Solitalea lacus: one gene and its partner. The protein of the gene in region 1 binds, or shares a complex with, the protein of each later gene. Links are inferred from orthologs where the notes say so. Each region holds a gene or a part of one and is shown on either strand. Other genes may lie near its edges. The genes, in order: uvrA and mfd.

Region 1 (3,719 bases):
TCAACAGGCTCCTGTGTTTTTGCATCAATTACCTTACCGGTAATTTTCCCCGTTGTTACAGGCTTGGTGCTTGCTGTTGTTTGAGCATGTGTTAAAACAGGCAAGCCAATAAAGGCTAGCATAAATAGTCCCAGTGCCTTTGATAAAAATGTAGAAATTGAATTCACTTTTTCTCGTTTAGATTAGTTTCAAAAATAGATGAATGGAATGGAGTATGGTTTAATTTTGATGTGCAACATTACAGTTACCTGAAGGCTCAGGTAAATTATGGAGTGTTAAAAGAACGGTGGAATTGATCTAACCTGCATTCAACTTTTCTGCAACCTACGTCTTGCAGGTGTAATCAATAATTCTGCTCCTTAGCCCGAAACTTAAATTACTTATCTTTGCGTTTCGGATTTTGTTTTTTGTTGACTATGAGTGAAAACTTTACCGATTTAGGTGAGCAATCGGAAGTAGAGGTTTATGGCGCACGTGTTCATAACCTGAAAAACATAGATGTTTCTTTTCCGCGCAATAAGCTGGTGGTTATAACTGGTTTAAGTGGTAGCGGTAAGTCGTCATTGGCTTTTGATACAATTTATGCCGAAGGCCAGCGCCGTTATATGGAAACCTTCAGTGCATACTCGCGCCAGTTTATGGGGGGGATGGAGCGTCCGGATGTGGACAAGGTTTCAGGGCTGAGTCCTGTTATTGCTATTGAACAAAAAACGACTTCCAAAAATCCACGTTCAACAGTAGGCACCATCACCGAGATTTATGACTTTTTGCGTTTGCTGTATGCCCGCGTTGGTGATGCTTTTTCGTATAATACAGGCGAGTTGATGCAGAAAATGTCTGAAGATCAGATCATCAACAGCATTATGGAGCAGTACGAAGGCAAGCCCATCAATATTTTGGCTCCTGTTGTAAAAGGACGTAAAGGGCATTACCGCGAGCTGTTTGAACAAATTCGAAAGCAGGGGTATACGAAGGTGAGGGTTGATGGAGAGATACAGGATGTAACTCCTAAAATGCAGCTCGACCGTTACAAAATCCACGATATTGAAATTGTTATTGATCGGGTAGAAGTAAAGGCGGATAATCGCAAACGTATTGTAGATTCAGTGGCCGCAGCGATGAAACAAGCCAAAGGCATTATTAAAATTGCCGACAAGGAAGGTAATGTTTCGCATTTCTCTAAGTTTTTGATGTGCCCTACAACGGGTATTTCATACGATGAGCCGCAGCCGAATACTTTTTCATTTAACTCACCTTATGGCGCTTGTCCACGGTGCAGTGGCCTAGGCTACATTTTTGAAATTGACGAGCATACAGTCATTCCAAATCCGAAATTGAGCATTATGGAAGGCGGTTTGGCTCCATTGGGCGAATACCGCGAAACCTGGATGTTCCAAATATTGAAAGCGCTTTCAAAGAAGTATGATTTTTCGCTTTCAGTCCCAATTGAAAAGTTAAAGCCCGAGATAAAGGAAATCATCCTTAACGGAGCTCCGGATATTATTACTGTTCCTGTAAAGTACGGAAGCTATAACACCCAAAACTACCAGGTGACGTTTGACGGTTTAATTAAAACTCTGGAAGAGCAGCAGGAAAACCGTAAAGATGATGAAGACAGAAGCGATCTGGAAGGTTTCAGAACTTTGAAGGTTTGCCCCGAATGTAATGGTGCCCGATTAAAACAAGAGGCGCTGCATTTTAAAATTGATGATAAAAACATTTTTGAGCTGAGTTGTATGGATATCAATTCGCTTAAACAATGGTTTGCTGGTATTGAAGTGCGACTCTCAGAACGGAAAAATATCATCGCTAAAGAAATTCTGAAAGAGATAAGGGCGCGCATTGGATTTTTGGTGGATGTTGGCTTGACCTATTTAACACTTGACCGTACCTCTCGTACCCTTTCAGGAGGGGAAGCGCAACGTATCCGTTTGGCTACTCAAATAGGCTCGCAACTGGTTAACGTGCTGTATATTTTAGATGAACCAAGCATTGGGTTGCATCAACGTGATAATAACCGCTTGATTGAAGCGCTGAAAAGCCTGCGTGATGTAGGTAATACTGTGTTGGTTGTTGAACATGATAAAGACATGATTGTGGAGGCCGATTATGTAATTGACATGGGACCTGCCGCAGGCGTACATGGCGGTCAGGTGGTGGCACAAGGTGCGCCCGATCAGCTGCTGGGTTTCCATACCATCACCACCGATTATATTAATGGTATAAAGGAAATTGAGCTTCCTGAAAAACGCAGGGAAGGAAATGGACATGTCCTGAAATTGGTTGGGGCTAAAGGCAATAACCTAAAGAATGTAAGTATAGAACTGCCTTTGGGTAAGTTTATTACCGTTACAGGTGTTTCAGGTAGCGGTAAATCAACTTTAATTACTGAAACTCTTTACCCAATTTTAAACCAGTATTTCTTCAATGCCAAGAAAAAGCCGTTGGAGTATGAAAAAATTGAAGGCCTGGAGCATGTCGACAAGGTGATTGAGATTGACCAGACGCCAATTGGACGTACTCCGCGTTCTAATCCGTCGACTTATACGGGTGTATTTTCAGATATACGTAACCTGTTTACCCAACTGCCCGAATCTAAAATTCGCGGTTATAAACCAGGTCGATTTTCGTTTAATGTAAAAGGCGGGCGCTGCGAAACTTGTCAGGGTGCGGGGATGAAGGTAATTGAGATGAATTTCTTACCCGATGTGATGGTAAATTGTGAAGAGTGCCAGGGACGACGCTATAACCGTGAAACTTTGGAAGTGCGCTACAAAGGTAAATCCATTAGTGATGTATTGGACATGAGTGTGGAGGATGCTGTTCCGTTTTTTGAGAATATTCCGGCTATTCATCGTAAAATTAAGACTTTGTTAGATGTAGGCTTGGGCTACATCACTTTAGGGCAATCGTCGGTAACACTTTCCGGAGGGGAAGCTCAGCGCGTAAAACTGGCCACAGAGCTTTCTAAAAAAGATACCGGCAAAACCTTTTACATTTTAGATGAACCTACAACTGGTTTGCATTTTGAAGACATTCGCATTTTGTTGGGTGTATTAAACCGATTGGTGGAAAAGGGTAATACGGTGTTGGTAATTGAGCATAACCTGGATGTAGTAAAAGTAGCCGACCATGTGATTGACCTTGGTCCGGAAGGTGGAAAAGGTGGTGGAACTATTGTATTTGAGGGTACACCAGAAGGGCTAATTGAATGCACTAACAGCTTTACCGGTGAGTTTTTGAAAAAGGAGATGGCTATATAAGAACAGACGATAGCCAACCTGGATATTATTGCATAGTATTAATTAAATATTAGGTTAAGGAATATTGACTTCTATTACTCTGAATGCAGTATTTTACAGATGCTTGGTGACGAATTCAATAACCGAAACATTGCCAGTTCTAAAATGAACAGCGATCTTAAGATTATCAAGTAACAAGATAAAGTTTGAAGTACATCACACGAACAATTTGGATCTTATCAGTCGTTAGTTTGCTGACAGATACGGCAAGCGAAATGCTGTATCCGATAATGCCGATTTATTTAAAATCAGTTGGTTTTTCAATTTTACTTATCGGAATACTTGAAGGCGTTGCAGAAGCAACAGCGGGGCTGAGTAAAGGTTATTTTGGTAAACTTTCTGACATGTCGGGCAAACGAGTTCCGTTTGTGCAAATCGGTTACGCTTTTAGTGCGATCTCAAAACCAATGATGTCAG
Region 2 (4,216 bases), 3.3 Mb from region 1 along the record:
AAGAAGCTATAAAATCAACCCATTACAATCACCTTGATTTGCTACCCGCTGATATCACTACGCGAAATCTCGATATCATTCTAGATGACATGAAATCCTCCAAAAAGCGGCTGAAAAACATCTTACATGAGCTTAACGGAGAATATGATTACGTGTTTATCGATGCTCCTCCCGGGTTTTCCATCTTATCCGAAAACATTTTCCATGCGGTTAATTATTTGCTATTGCCCATGATTCCCACTACACTTTCCATTAGGGCTTTTGAAACCGTCTCTGAATACTTTAAGGATAATGAAATAGAGACTAAAAAGATCATCCCGTTTTTTTCGATGGTCGATCTGCGAAAAAACATGCACAAAGACATTATCGATGAATTTCAGAACAATAAGCAAATACTGAATACCAGTATCAACTACTCATCTGAAGTAGAAAAAATGGGGATCTTTCGAGCTCCTTTACCAGCATTCGCCCCCAAATCAAAAGCAGCTAAAGCTTATGCATCATTGTGGAAAGAATTTCAAACTAAAACTGAAAAATAATATAATGATGAAATTGTCATAGTAAAAGGTGACACCTAAAACAAAATTCAATCTATTATCTTTGCATTCATTGTGATGCAAACTATCCAGGAAATAATTTCTTTATACCAGAACGACCAACGTCTTCAACAGTTGGTTTCTAGCCTACAGTTAAGTAACCAACGGCTACATATCAAGGGGCTTGTTGGTTCGGCTGATGCAATGATCGCTATTGCAGCAAGGGCCTTAACTGAGCAGCCTTTTGTTTTTGTATTGCCAACCTACGAAGAGGCTGTTTACTTTTTAAACGATCTAGAGAATTTAAGTGAGCACAAGGGTTTGCTATTTCCTGCATCGTATCGCAAAGCATTTGAATTCATACAAGCTGATTCTGGCAATGTATTATTGCGGGCAGAAGTTTTAAACGAAATCAAGTCCAAAACACGAGCATCAAAACTGATTGTCACCTATCCGGAAGCTCTAGCGGAAAAGGTTATCAGTAGAGAAACACTTGAAAAAAACACACTTGATATTGTTAAAGGCGATAAGCTTAGCATCGATTTCATCAATGAATTTTTACATGAATATGCCTTTGAAAGGGTTGATTTTGTGTACGAAGCAGGTCAATATTCTATAAGGGGAGGTATTGTTGACATCTTCTCTTTTTCTCACGACCTGCCTTATCGTGTAGAATTCTTCGGAGATGAAATAGAGTCGATCAGAACCTTTAGTCCTGAAGATCAGCTTTCAGTTTCCAAGATGGAACGTATCACCATCGTTCCAAATGTTCAGTCAAAGCTATTAACAGATAATAACACTTCATTCCTTGATTATATTGAGGAAAATTCGGTTTTATGGTTTAAGGATGTAACTTTTACCTACGAAATCATTGAAAAAGGGGTAAAAAAAGCTAAGGATTTGTACAAAGCCCTTCCTGATGAGGAAAAGGCTATACATACCGAGTGGATGGACCCGAAATATCTGTTTGAAGAAAGCAAAGACACAAAACGTAATGTGGATCGCCATTCTGTAATTGAATTTGGCAAACAATTCAGTTATCAATCCACTGAAACATTCCATTTCGATCTTCGTCCCCAGCCGTCATTCAATAAAGATTTTACGCTACTTCAGCACAATTTAAATGAGAATCTTGCTGATAACATACGGAATTTCATTTTTGCCGATAGTTCCAAACAAATAGAACGCCTTTATGCCATCTTTGCTGATATTCCTAAAGAAAAAACAGCAAAACCGGTAAATGATGAAACGCCTTTTACTCCAATTCACCTTTCAATTCATGAAGGATTTATCGATCGCGAATTGAAAGTTGCCTGCTATACTGATCATCAGATTTTTGACCGGTATTATAAATACAAGGCTCGCAAAACCTACACGCAATCACAGTCAATTACGCTAAAGGAACTGCGCGAACTTAAACCAGGTGATTTTGTAACTCATATTGATCATGGAATCGGTAAGTATGCAGGATTACAGAAAATTGAGGTAAATGGTCAAGTTCAGGAATCGATCCGGTTGGTTTATGCTGACAATGATTTGTTATATGTAAACATCAACTCGTTAAACCGTATTTCAAAATACACCGGCAAAGACGGAACAATTCCCAAACTTAACAAGTTGGGTACCGATGCCTGGGACAAACTAAAAAAAAACACTAAAAAAAAAGTTAAAGACATAGCCCGTGATCTTATTAAGCTTTATGCTCAACGTAAAGCAAAAGAGGGATATGCCTTTATGCCGGACACTTATTTGCAAAACGAACTGGAGGCCTCATTTATTTATGAAGACACCCCGGATCAGGAAAAGGCAACTGCCGACCTGAAAAAGGACATGGAAGCACCTCATCCCATGGACCGCTTAATTTGTGGAGATGTTGGGTTTGGTAAAACCGAAGTTGCCATACGCGCTGCATTTAAAGCCGTTACCGATAGCAAGCAAGTTGCAGTATTAGTGCCAACCACCATTTTAGCCTCGCAGCACTTCCGAACATTCCGCGAACGGTTAAAAGATTTTCCATGTACTATCGATTATATTAATCGATTTAAATCAAGTAAACAGATTAAAGAAACTCTTAAAAAACTTGAAGAAGGCACAGTTGATATCATTATCGGAACTCATCGTTTGGTAAGCAAAGATGTTAAGTTTAAAGACTTAGGACTGCTTATCATTGATGAAGAACAAAAATTTGGGGTTACAGTAAAGGAAAAACTAAAATCATTTCGTGTAAATGTTGACACACTAACGCTAACAGCAACACCAATTCCGCGCACGTTGCATTTCTCCTTAATGGGAGCACGAGATTTGTCAATTATCAGCACCCCCCCTCCAAACCGCCAACCGGTAATAACTGAACTGCATGTATTCAACGAAAAAATCATTAAAGATGCAGTTGAATTTGAAGTTGACAGAGGTGGTCAAATTTTCTTTGTACATAATCGCGTAAGTGATATACATGATGTTGCAGGTTTAATCAAAAGGCTTTGTCCTGGGGTAAAAGTCTGTGTGGGTCATGGCCAAATGGAAGGAGATGAACTGGAAGATGTTATGTCGGATTTTATTGAAGGCAAGTTTGATGTTTTGGTTGCTACGACCATTATAGAAGCCGGCTTAGATATTTCTAACGCTAACACCATTTTTATTAACCAGGCTCATAATTTCGGACTAAGCGATTTGCACCAAATGCGGGGGCGGGTAGGTCGTTCTAACAAAAAAGCATTTTGTTATTTATTAAGTCCTCCATTATCAGTTTTAACGGCTGAGGCACGCAAGCGGCTAAGTGCCATTGAAGAATTTTCAGATTTGGGTAGTGGTTTCAATGTAGCCATGCGAGATTTGGATATCCGTGGCGCAGGTAATCTTCTAGGTTCTGAACAAAGCGGTTTCATTGCCGAAATTGGGTACGAAATGTATCATAAAATTCTCGATGAAGCCATTCAGGAATTAAAAGAAGAAGAATTCAGCGACTTGTTTAAGGATGAAAAGCCTCGCCCTTTTGTAAATTTCACCACTATTGATACAGACCTTGAATTACTAATCCCTGATGAATATGTGAGCAGTGTTCAAGAGCGTTATAACCTCTATAATGAGTTAAGCAGGGTTGAAGATGAGTCACAACTTAAAACTTTTGCAACTCAACTTCACGATCGGTTTGGGGCACTTCCTCGTCAGGTAAAAGAACTACTTAACACAATGCGCTTGCAATGGCTGGCTAAAGAAATTGGATTCGAAAAACTAATGATAAAGAATAAATCGCTTAGAGGTTTCTTTATCTCCAACCAGCAATCTCCTTATTTTGAGTCGGATCGTTTCACTATGGTTCTCAATTATGTTCAAGCGAATCAACGCAATAGTAGATTGAAAGAGGGTAAAAACACCTTATCGTTAACCGTCGATAATGTTCTCAACATTGAACAAGCGATTGAAATATTAAATAGGTTGGCTGGTATCGAAATAACCTCGTAGACCAATTGGAGATACAATCTTTTTACACAAGTCTCGTTTTATTGCTACAAAAAGACTGCGCTTTATTCAACCTAAAACTTTATTCTTGCATCTTATTGCATGATCTCCTGCATTAAGGGTAACTTATTTGTTCCTTTATTTAACTAGATTATAATTATTCGTATTTTAAAAAGATATTTCTTCGCTATTATGAACAAGAAACTTTCATATTCATTATT

Evidence for each region.
Region 2: the proteins of uvrA (region 1) and mfd are in contact, whole or in part, in a crystal structure (PDB 4DFC), measured with the Escherichia coli proteins. The link is inferred for Solitalea lacus from one-to-one orthologs.

The regions. Positions count from the first base shown.
Region 1 is NZ_CP091740.1:907,724-911,442, forward strand. The notes cover bases 71-3,463. They hold uvrA (excinuclease ABC subunit UvrA), read left to right. Parts: upstream 71-416; coding sequence 417-3,263; downstream 3,264-3,463. Other genes in these bases: L2B55_RS03835 (TonB-dependent receptor), read right to left, coding at 71-167; L2B55_RS03845 (MFS transporter), read left to right, coding at 3,449-3,463. Outside these bases: more of L2B55_RS03835, read right to left, coding at 1-70; more of L2B55_RS03845, read left to right, coding at 3,464-3,719. UniProt on the Escherichia coli protein: The UvrABC repair system catalyzes the recognition and processing of DNA lesions. UvrA is an ATPase and a DNA-binding protein. A damage recognition complex composed of 2 UvrA and 2 UvrB subunits scans DNA for abnormalities.
Region 2 is NZ_CP091740.1:4,216,620-4,220,835, forward strand. What follows is about bases 309-4,198. They hold mfd (transcription-repair coupling factor), read left to right. Parts: upstream 309-614; coding sequence 615-3,998; downstream 3,999-4,198. Other genes in these bases: L2B55_RS18125 (ParA family protein), read left to right, coding at 309-539; L2B55_RS18135 (S8 family peptidase), read left to right, coding at 4,188-4,198. In the rest of the region: more of L2B55_RS18125, read left to right, coding at 1-308; more of L2B55_RS18135, read left to right, coding at 4,199-4,216. UniProt on the Escherichia coli protein: Couples transcription and DNA repair by recognizing RNA polymerase (RNAP) stalled at DNA lesions. Mediates ATP-dependent release of RNAP and its truncated transcript from the DNA, and recruitment of nucleotide excision repair machinery to the damaged site.